Regions from separate parts of the Paraburkholderia acidisoli genome, predicted to be linked through region 2. Evidence: riboswitches for the same ligand, from Rfam matches in the RefSeq annotation. Region 2 holds a riboswitch; the other holds the start of a gene.
The links. A riboswitch is a leader RNA that binds a small molecule or an ion and turns the genes downstream of it on or off. The one in region 2 is predicted to bind cobalamin.
Positions count from the first base shown of each region.

Region 1 (5,131 bases), on a different replicon from region 2:
GATCGCCACGGGTTTCGCGCCGGCGGGCATGCCGAGCAGCGCGCGCACCTCGTCGACATCGAAAATCGACACCCAGCCCATGCCGAGTCCTTCGGCGCGCGCGGCGAGCCACATGTTCTGGATCGCGCATGCCACCGAGGCGAGATCCATTTCCGGCAATGTGCGGCGGCCAAAAACATGCGGCTCGCGCCGGTCCATCAACGCGACGACGAGCAGTTCGCCGCAGTCGCGCATGCCTTCGACCTTGAGTTGCATGAACGCTTCGCGGCGTTCGCCGAGCGCGTCGGCGGTGGCGAGGCGTTCGCGCTCGACCGCTGCCTGAAGTTGCGTGCGCAACGAAGTCTCGGTAATGCGGACGATGCGCCACGGCTGCATGAAGCCCACGCTCGGCGCATGATGCGCCGCGTCGAGCAGACGCGCGAGCGTGGCCGGGTCGACGGGACCGGGCACGAAGTGGCGCATGTCGCGCCGCTCGTAAATCGCGCGGTAGACCGCCGCGCGCTCGGCGTCGTCAAAAGGCTGTGCCATGGAATAGGGCGGCCGCGAAAGCCGGATTGGAAGGCCAGTAGGCGTGCATATAGGTCGCCACGATCGAACCGTGCCGATAGAGCGCTTCGCCGGGCGCGCCCGTGTTCGGATTGCGCGCGGTAAGCACGGCGTCGAGCGGCGTGCTCACGCGCGAATAGTGAAACGTGTGGCCGCGCAGCGCGCCGTGCGCGGCGCTGTCGAGTTGCTGCATGCCGAGCGCGGCGAAGCGCTTCTGCATGGTCGCAACGCCCGGCAGCAGGCCGAGCATGGGCGTGCGCGTGCCTTGCGTATCGGTGAGCGCGTCGAGCAGCCAGAGCATGCCGCCGCATTCGGCGATCAAGGGTTTGGACGCCGAAAGATGTGCGCGCAACGAATGGGCGCTGCGTGTGCTGCTCGCGAGCGTGGCGGCGTGCAGTTCGGGGTAGCCGCCGGGCAGCCAGATCGCGTCGGCATTCGCGGGAGCGGGTTCGTCCGCGAGCGGCGAAAAGCGGCTCACGCGCGCGCCCATGGCTTCGAGCAACGCCACATTGGCGGGATACACGAAGGAAAACGCGGCGTCGCAGGCCATGGCGATGTGGCGGCCTTCGAGCGCGCGCGGCACGTTTGGCACGTGATCGACATCGCCGAAATCGACGGCTGGCGGCAATTGCGCGAGCGCGGTGGGCGCGAGCGCGTCGGCGGCACGCTCGATGCGCGCGTCGAGGTCGGCGATCTCGCTCGCCTGGTGCAGGCCGAGATGGCGATCGGGCAATTCGAGCAGCGCGTCGCTCGCCACGTGGCCGAGCCAGCGCACGTCAGCGGGCAGCGCTTCCTGCAACATCTGCGCGTGACGCGCGGAACCCACGCGATTCGCGAGCACGCCATGAAACGGCACCTCGGGGCGAAAGCGCGCGAGCCCGAACGCGATCGCGCCGAATGTTTGCGCCATCGACTTCGCGCTCACCACGGCCGCGACCGGCACGTTGAATGCTGTCGCCAGATCGGCGCTGCTCGGCGTGCCGTCGAACAGACCCATCACGCCTTCGATCAGGATCAGGTCGGCTTCGCGCGCGGCTTGCGCGAGCAGGGCGCGGCAGGCGGCCCCGCCCACCATCCACAGATCGAGCGAAAGCACGGGCGCGCCGCTCGCCTGCGCAAGGATCATCGGATCGAGAAAATCCGGCCCCGTCTTAAACACGCGCACGCGCCGCCCCGCGCGCCGATGCAGCCGCGCGAGACCCGCCGTGAGCGTGGTCTTGCCCTGGCCCGAAGCGGGCGCGCTGAGAAAGAGCGCGGGGCAGGCCGTCATTTAGAACTCCACACCTTTTTGCGCCTTCACGCCTTGCTCGCGATACGGATGCTTCACGAGGCGCATTTCGGTGACGAGATCGGCGGCTTCGAGCAGCGCGTCGGGCGCGTGGCGGCCCGTGATGACCACGTGCACGTGCGGCGCGCGCGCATTGACCACGCCCAGCACCTCGTCGAGCGGCAGGTAGTCGTACTTGAGCACGGTGTTGAGTTCGTCGAGGATCACCATGACGTACTCGCCGCTTTCGATCATGCGCTTCGCTTCGTCCCAGCCTTTGCGCGCCGTGGCGATATCGCGCTCGCGATCCTGGGTGTTCCAGGTGTAGCCTTCGCCCATCGTCACGAAGTCGCAATGCGCCACGCTGCCGAGAAAATCGCGCTCGGCCGTGTGCAACGCACCCTTGATGAACTGCACGACGCCGAGCTTCATGCCGTGGCCGAGCACGCGCACGGCCATGCCGAACGCGGCGGTGCTCTTGCCTTTGCCGTTGCCGGTGTTGACGATCAAGAGGCCTTTTTCGTGCGTCGCCGCAGCCTGCTTTTTCTCGTGGCCTTCGCGGCGGCGTTGGGTCATGCGCTGGTGCGATTCGGGGTCGGTTTTCATCGTCGATGTCGAGTGGGTCAGGGGAGCTGGCGGGCGATCGCGACGGTCACGCCGTCGAGCGCGAGTTTGGCGCGCAAGAGCGGGCCGCCGTTCGCGGCGAGCCACGCGCACGGTTCGCACACGCCGTTCACGCCGTAGTGCGCGCGCGCGGCGAGCGAAGGCGGCGAGGGCGCGGCAGCCGCCACAGCGAGCGCCGGCACGGCCGCGATCTGCTCGCGCGTGTAGAGAACGAGCGTGAGCGCATGCGCTGCGCAGAACGCGTGCAAGGCGGGTTCGCTGGCTTTCGCGTCGAGCGTCGCCACGGCGGCCACCTGCGCCAGCAGCCAATTGCCGAGGGCCGCGTGCACGGCCGCTTCGACCTGCGCGAGCGTCACGCCGCGCCGGCAACCCACGCCAATCACGAGCGAGGCGGCATGGCCATCGACATCGTCATCGGCCGAATCCGCTGCAAAAACAGAAGCGGAACCGGACGCACGAGCGGCGGAAAACGAAGCACGATTCACGGCGATAGCGAACGAAGACGCGAAGATGGCGCGAAGATGAAGTGGCAAAGCCGCGGCGAGCCCCGCGCGGAAGCCCGCAAATTGCGCGCTACGATAGCACACGCGCTTTCGCGCGAGATTCGCCGCCGGCTTTCAATCCGCTTCCTTGACGCGCGTGCCCCCCACGCCTACACTCGCACGCACTCTGGTGCTCGCGCGCGCGAACATGGCGCGCGCAGTTAAACGGGAATCAGGGAGCCATCCCGCCTCGGGCATGGCCAACCTGAACTGCACCCGCAACGGTACAACGAGCGCGGTCTGCGAGCGAACTCTCGCACGCAAGCCGCACGCCGCTTTCACGAAGCCACTGCACGAAACGCTCCGCGAGGGCGCTCGCGCGGGAAGGCGAGGCGGCGCATCGTCAGTCCGGATACCGGCCAGAAACGAGGAATTCGCGCTGCGGGGATGCGGCGCAGGGTTCGTAAATTTCATGCTTTCATGCGATCGGTGGGCGTGGCCCGCATTGCGTTCGAGAGCGGTTCCGGTCGTTCGTCCCCGCAACGAAATCCGTCGCGCCGCGAGGCGCGGCTGCGTTGCGCGCACGAACGACGCGCCCTACCGCTCATGGCGATTCGCGAGGCCACACGCCGAAGGAGCACTTCATGCAGATGCGCAAGATTCCGGTCACGATCGTGACGGGCTTTCTCGGTAGCGGTAAAACCACGTTGCTGCGTCATATTCTTCAGCACGCGGGCGGCCTGCGCGTGGCCGTGATCGTCAACGAGTTCGGCGAGCTCGGTATCGACGGCGAAATTCTGCGCGGTTGCGGGATCGGTTGCGACGAGGACGGCAACGAAACGGAAGGCCAGCTCTACGAACTCGCCAACGGTTGCCTCTGCTGCACGGTGCAGGAGGAGTTCTTCCCGGTGATGGAGCAACTGCTCGAGCGCCGCGGCAATATCGACCACGTGCTGATCGAAACCTCGGGCCTCGCGTTGCCGAAGCCGCTCGTGCAGGCGTTCAACTGGCCGTCCATCCGCAATGCGTTCACTGTCGATGCGGTCGTGACCGTGGTCGATGCGCCCGCGGCCGCGAGCGGTCAGTTCGCGGAAAATCCGCAGGCCGTGGACGCACAGCGCCGCGCCGACCCGAACCTCGACCACGAGTCGCCGCTGCATGAACTGTTCGAAGATCAGTTGAGCGCCGCCGATCTCGTGATCCTCAACAAGACCGATCTGATCGACGAAGCCGGTCAGGACGCGCTCATCGAGGAACTGCGCGAGGAACTGCCGCCGCAGGTGAAGATCGTGCGCGCGCAGCACGGCAAGCTCGATCTGCACACGCTGCTCGGGCTCGAAGCGGCATCGGAAGAAAGCATTCATCTGCGCCACGACCATCACGGTTCAGCCGAAGACGCCGATCATCATCACGACGAATTCGATTCGGTTGTCGTGAGCGCGCAAGTGGCTTCGCGCGACGCCGCCATCGAAGCGCTCCAGCAACTCGTGGACGCGCACACGATCTATCGCGTGAAGGGTTTCGCCGCGTTGCCGGGCGCGCCCATGCGTCTCGTGATCCAGGGCGTGGGCCGCCGCTTCGACAGCTATTTCGACCGCCGCTGGAACGCGCAGGAAAGCGCCGCGCAGCCGCTCGCGAGCCGTTTCGTGCTGATCGGCGAGGACCTCGACGGCGCGAAGCTGCAAGCCGCGTTCGACGCGGCGCTCGCACAGCCGCATACCGCGTCGGCGCATACCGCGTCGGCGCAAGCTGCATCGGCGCAATAAGCGCGTTAGTTCGAGAGACCGCAAGATGCATTTGTTGCGCACCACGCCGGGCGGTTTCGTCGACGACACGCAAGGCGTGGTTCGCATCGACCAGCAGCCCGCCGAGATCGTCGTGCTCAGTTCCGCCGACACCACGCTGGCCTTGCTCGCGAGCGTGGTGCCGCGCCTGCCCGAGGGCTTCCCGAGCGTACGGCTCGCGAACGTTTCGTACTTGCGGCAGAACGCGTCCGTCGACTTTTATCTCGACGACGTGTTGCAGCACGCGCGCGTGGTGGTGGTCGATCATCTGGGCGGCGAGGCGTACTGGCCGTACGGCATCGAACAGGTCGTCTCGCTCGCGGAGCGCCGCGGCCAACTGCTCGCGATGTTCTCCGGCGACTTGCAGGAAGACCCGAATCTCATCGCGAAGAGCCGCGCCGAGCCCGCGCTGTGCCGGGTGCTGTGGC
Region 1 is NZ_CP046914.1:1,541,417-1,546,547, forward strand. Features, by position in the region: gene bluB (5,6-dimethylbenzimidazole synthase) at 1-528, opposite strand, end outside; gene FAZ98_RS20955 (cobyrinate a,c-diamide synthase) at 512-1,816, opposite strand; gene cobO (cob(I)yrinic acid a,c-diamide adenosyltransferase) at 1,817-2,419, opposite strand; gene FAZ98_RS20965 (cobalamin biosynthesis protein) at 2,437-2,820, opposite strand; cobalamin riboswitch at 3,091-3,357, shown strand; gene cobW (cobalamin biosynthesis protein CobW) at 3,564-4,685, shown strand; gene cobN (cobaltochelatase subunit CobN) at 4,711-5,131, shown strand, end outside.
Region 1: linked by a shared signal. The riboswitch ahead of cobW (cobalamin biosynthesis protein CobW) and the one ahead of FAZ98_RS25995 (TonB-dependent receptor domain-containing protein) in region 2 are both predicted to bind cobalamin.

Region 2 (5,131 bases):
AAGCGCGGTATTTGTCGGCCCACGCCTTCACGTACGGCAGCGCGCGCAGGCAGTTGATGCACGAGTACGTCCAGAAGTCGACCAGCACGACCTTGCCGCGCAGATCGGCGGCCGTGAGCGGCGGCGAGTTGAGCCATTGCACCGCGCCGCTCAGGTCGGGCAGCTTGCCTTCCACGGGCAGCGCGCCCGTGGCCGAGGCTTTCATCGCCAGTGCGTTGCCGGGGTTATCGGCATTCTCGTTGGCGTTGGCGTTGGCGTTGCCGGTGCCGTTTGCATTGGCTTGCGCATTCGGCTGATTCGGCTTCACGCGATCGATCAAACCCTGTTCGATCTGATTCGTGCCCGCGAGCGAGACGCGCGTGAGAAAGCCAGTATCCAGATGCAGCGCGATGGCGGCCACGCCCGCGAGCACGGCCACGCCCAGCGCGCGCCGCACCCATTCGCCCACGCCGAGCGAACGCTTCATGGCCGTGAACACCTTGCCGCCCACCAGCAGCGCGAGCGCCAGCGAGGTGGCCGCGCCCGCCGCATACGCGAGCAGCAGCAGCGAGGTATGCGCGCTCGCGCCCTGCAGCGCCGCGCCCGTGAGAATCAGGCCGAGAATCGGGCCCGCGCACGGCGCCCACAGCAAGCCCGTCGCCAGGCCCAGCAGCAAGGACGCGCCCACGCCCGAGCCCTTTTGCTGCGCGTCGCCGGCCGTTTCCGAGAGGCGCGAGCCGAACGCCACGAGCGGACGCGTGAGCCGCTCCGCCAGCCCCGGCACGAGCAGCGTCACGCCAAAGAACGCCAGCAGCACGAGCGCGGCCACGCGCCCGTACTGGTTCGCCGCCACGGCCCAGCCGCCGCCCACGGCCGCGAGCGCGCCCACGGCGCTGAACGACAGCGCCATGCCAACCAGCAGCGGCAGGCCGCTGCGCACGAAAGGCCGCCCGGTGCGGGCGAACACGAAAGGCAGCACGGGCAGGATGCAGGGACTGACGATCGTCAGCACGCCACCGAGCCAGGCAATCAGGAACACAGCCATTTTGCGGATCTCCACCGCCGTCCGCGCGCGAGCTGCGCTGCGGTTCCGGCGGCTTTCACAGGGATAAACACGGCGGCGGCCCGTCTATTCCGTCGCGGGTCGCGGAAAGAAGGTATCGCCGATGATGTCGAGCGCCGCGCCACGCCACGTTCACGCGCCCGCGCCCGCCTGAAGACAAACCGGGCAACGCTTTGGCACCATTTACGCCGGGCGCCGCCCCGCGACATCGCCCGGTTCGCGGCCTGCTCACCCCGATTTGCATAGAATCGGGGATCGTCGAACCCGCAGCGAGTGATTGAATGAGCGAAGCCGCATCGAACGCCACCTCCCATATTGCGCCGAATCCCGCATTGATTCCGCGCGCCCAGCTCTTCGGCAATCCCGAGAAAGCGCTGCCCAGCATCAGCCCCGACGGCCGCCATCTCGCGTGGCTCGCGCCCGTGGACGGCGTGCTGAACATCTGGGTCGCGCCGGCCGGCGCGCCCGGGCAGGCCGCGCCCGTCACACGCGACACGAAGCGCGGCATTCATTCGTACAGCTGGACGTTCGCGGGCCCGCACCTGCTGTATCCGCGCGACGCCGACGGCAACGAGCGCTATCACATCCACTGCGTGAACGTGACGACGGGCGTCGAGCGCGACCTCACGCCGTTCGAGGGCATTTTCGCGGCCGTGTACGCGAGAAGTCACCTCGTGCGCGACCGCGTGCTGATCGCCATGAACCGGCGCGATCCCAAGTATTTCGACCTTTACGCGCTCTTCATCGAAAGCGGCGAATTGCAGCTGATCGAGCAGAACACCAACATGGCCTCGTTCATCGTGGACGAGCGCTTCAACGTGCGCGTGGCCACGCGTCTGGACGCCGACGGCACGCTCCAGCTATTCGAGCGCGACGGCCATCACGATGTCGATGTCGATGTCGACAAGGCCAGCGCAGCGCCGTGGAAACCGTGGTTCAGCTTCGCTCCGGAAGACGCGCGCGTCTCGCATCCGCTCTTTCTCAACCGCGACGGCACCGCGCTGTTTCTGAGCGACAGCCGCGCGCGCGACACGGCCGCGCTCGTGCGGCTCGACCTCGCCACGGGCGAGCGCCGCGTGCTCGCCGAAGACGCGCGCTGCGACCTGGGCGGCGTGATCGTCGACAAGGACACGCGCGAGCCGATCGGCTACGGCTCGTACTACACGCAGCACGCGTGGCACGCGTTGACGCCCGGCTTCCAGACCGATCTCGACCGCTTCGCGCAGCACGGCCTGAGCGAATGGCACATGGTGAGCCGCACCGAAGACGACAGCGTGTGGGTCATCATCGGCAAGTCGGCGCTCGCACCGGGCAAGGCGTATCTGTACCGGCGCGACACCGGCGCCCTGGAATTGCTGTTCGACACGCGCCCCGATCTCGCCCACGCGCCGCTCGTGCCGATGCAACCGGTCACGATCCGCGCGCGCGACGGCCTCGAACTCGTGTCGTATCTCACGCGCCCGGCGCAGGCCGAAGGCGCGGGACCGCTCGTGCTGCTCGTGCACGGCGGTCCGTGGGGGCGCGACGGCTTCGGCTTTCATCCCGAGCATCAGTGGCTCGCGAACCGCGGCTATAGCGTGCTGAGCGTGAATTTCCGCGCCTCGACCGGCTTCGGCAAGCGCTTCGTCACGGCCGGCGACCTCGAGTGGGGCCGCCGCATGGACGACGACCTGCTCGACGCCGTCGAGTGGGCCGTGCGCGAGGGCATCGCCGACCCCGGACGCGTTGCCATCGTCGGCACGAGCTACGGCGGCTACGCGGTGCTCGCGGGCATGACGCGCAACCCGCAGCGCTATGCGTGCGGTATCGACGTGGTCGGGCCTTCTAATCTGGAAACACTGCTCGCAACCGTGCCGTCGTGGTGGGAGTCGATGCGCGCGCAACTCGTCAACGCCATGGGCAATCCCGCCACGGAAGCGGGTCTCGCGCTGCTGCGCGAACGCTCGCCCGTGCACCAGGCGAACCGCATTGCCCGGCCGCTGCTGATCGCGCAGGGCGCGAACGACCCGCGCGTGCGCCAGGACGAAAGCGACCAGATGGTCGCGGCGATGAAGCACAACGGCATTCCCGTGACCTATCTGCTGTATCCCGACGAAGGCCACGGTTTCGCGCGCCCCGTGAACCGCTTTTCGTACTACGCGGTGGCCGAGGCGTTTCTCGCGCGCTATCTCGGCGGCCGCGCCGAGCCCATGACGGCGGCGGAACGGCAGGCTTCGTCGATGCAGGTGGTCGAGGCCGGAGACATGCACGAACTAGCCTGAAGCGCGGGCGCGCGTGGCGGCGCGCGCGCCGGATACCGGCAAAGCGACCCGTTGCGCACAGCGCCGCCCCCGTGTGCGACCGAAAACCGCGCCGGAACCTCGTCTTGCGGCGCGCGTTCCGGCGTTTTCACCACACTTCGCGCCGAATTCGCGTGCCGGACGTCGACGCAAGTTGACGCCCGTACCGCACCGCCCTTACCCTTGCGCGCTGATGGTTCCCGGCGACGGGATCAAAAGGGAACGCAGTGAGGCGCGCGCGCCGAGTCTGCGGCTGCCCCCGCAACTGTCAGCGGCGAGTTCATGCCACGCGTGGCCACTGGGAAACCGGGAAGGCCGGCATCGAGCGACGACCCGCGAGCCAGGAGACCTGCCATCGCTCGAGTCCAGCAGCCGCAGCGGGCGGGGTCCCCCAATGCGCAAAAGCGTCGCGCGCGTGCTTGCGCGCGTGCGCCCGTTGCACGGACAGCCCGCCATCAGGAGCTGTTTCCAGCCGCATCATGAAGTTTCCCTATACCTTACTCGCCACGGCCGCGCTCGCCTGCGCCTCGCAAGCCGCCCACGCCGACAGCAATACCAACACCGACACCACGCTGCCGAACATCCTCGTCACCGGGGACACGCAGCACTTGCCGCAGTCGTTCGACGGCCGCTACGCGAGCACCCAGGTGCTCACGCGCGCCGATCTCGACCGTCTCTCGCCCGCCGACCCGAGCATCACCCAGGCGCTCGCCACGCTGCCCGGCGTGACCGTGCTGCAGAACGGCGGCCCCGGCACGACGGCGGCGGTCAGCATCCGCGGCTCGTCCGCGACCCAGGTGGCGGTATTCATCGACGGCATTCGCGTGGGCTCGGCCACCACGGGCACCGCCGAGTGGGCCGATCTGCCGACGGACGCGTTCGATCGCGTCGAGGTGATTTCGGGTCCGGCGGCCGCCTCGTTCGGCGCCGACGCCATGGGCGGCGTGGTGCAACTGTTCACGCGCCGCGCCGCGAATCAGCCGAACCAGACCACGGTGTCGTTCGGCGGCGGCTCGAACAAGACCTTCGACACGCAGTTGCGCACCTCGGGCACGATCCCGTCGACGGGCCCGCTCGCGGCGCTCGGCGGCGTCACGTACTCGCTCGGGCTGCACGACTACAACACGGCCGGCATCGACGCGACCGCGCCCTACGCCTACGGCCACGAAAACGGCCGCAACCCGTATCACGCGCAGGACCTCGACGCGCGCCTCGGCTACGCGCACGAGAACTGGTCGATCTCAACCTTCGCGCTCTATCACCGCAGCGATCTTTCGTACGACTTTCTCGGCGGCGACGACCACCAGCGCGACAACCAGCTCACCACGGGCATCGCGTTCCATCTGGACCTCACGCCGACCACGCAGTTCGATCAGTCGCTCGGCTATGCCACGGACCGCCAGTTCCTCTACGCGAACGACCCCACGATCGCCACCGACGAGATCGACTCGACGCGCCTCTCCACGTCCACCTCGATCACGCATCAGGAAACGGGCCACACGTTGTTCGGCCAGCCGCTCTCGGGCGAAACCCGGCTCGCGTACGACTTCACGCGCGAACTGGCGTTCCTGCCCGTGGACATTCCGAACGGCGTGCCCGCGCGCAACGATTCGGCGGTCTCCATGCACCAGGCGGCAACGCTCGGCCCGCTCACGCTGTTCCTCGCGGGCCGCCACGAGATCGTGCAAGGCCGCGCGGTGAACACGGGCAACGCGGCGCTCGCGTGGGCGATCACGCCGGTGTACACGGCGCGCGTCTCGTACGGCAACGCGTTCCGCCTGCCCACGTTCAACGACCTGTACTACCCGGG
Region 2 is NZ_CP046915.1:852,309-857,439, reverse strand. Features, by position in the region: gene FAZ98_RS26005 (cytochrome c biogenesis protein DipZ) at 1-1,024, opposite strand, end outside; gene FAZ98_RS26000 (S9 family peptidase) at 1,324-3,303, shown strand; cobalamin riboswitch at 3,500-3,692, shown strand; gene FAZ98_RS25995 (TonB-dependent receptor domain-containing protein) at 3,801-5,131, shown strand, end outside.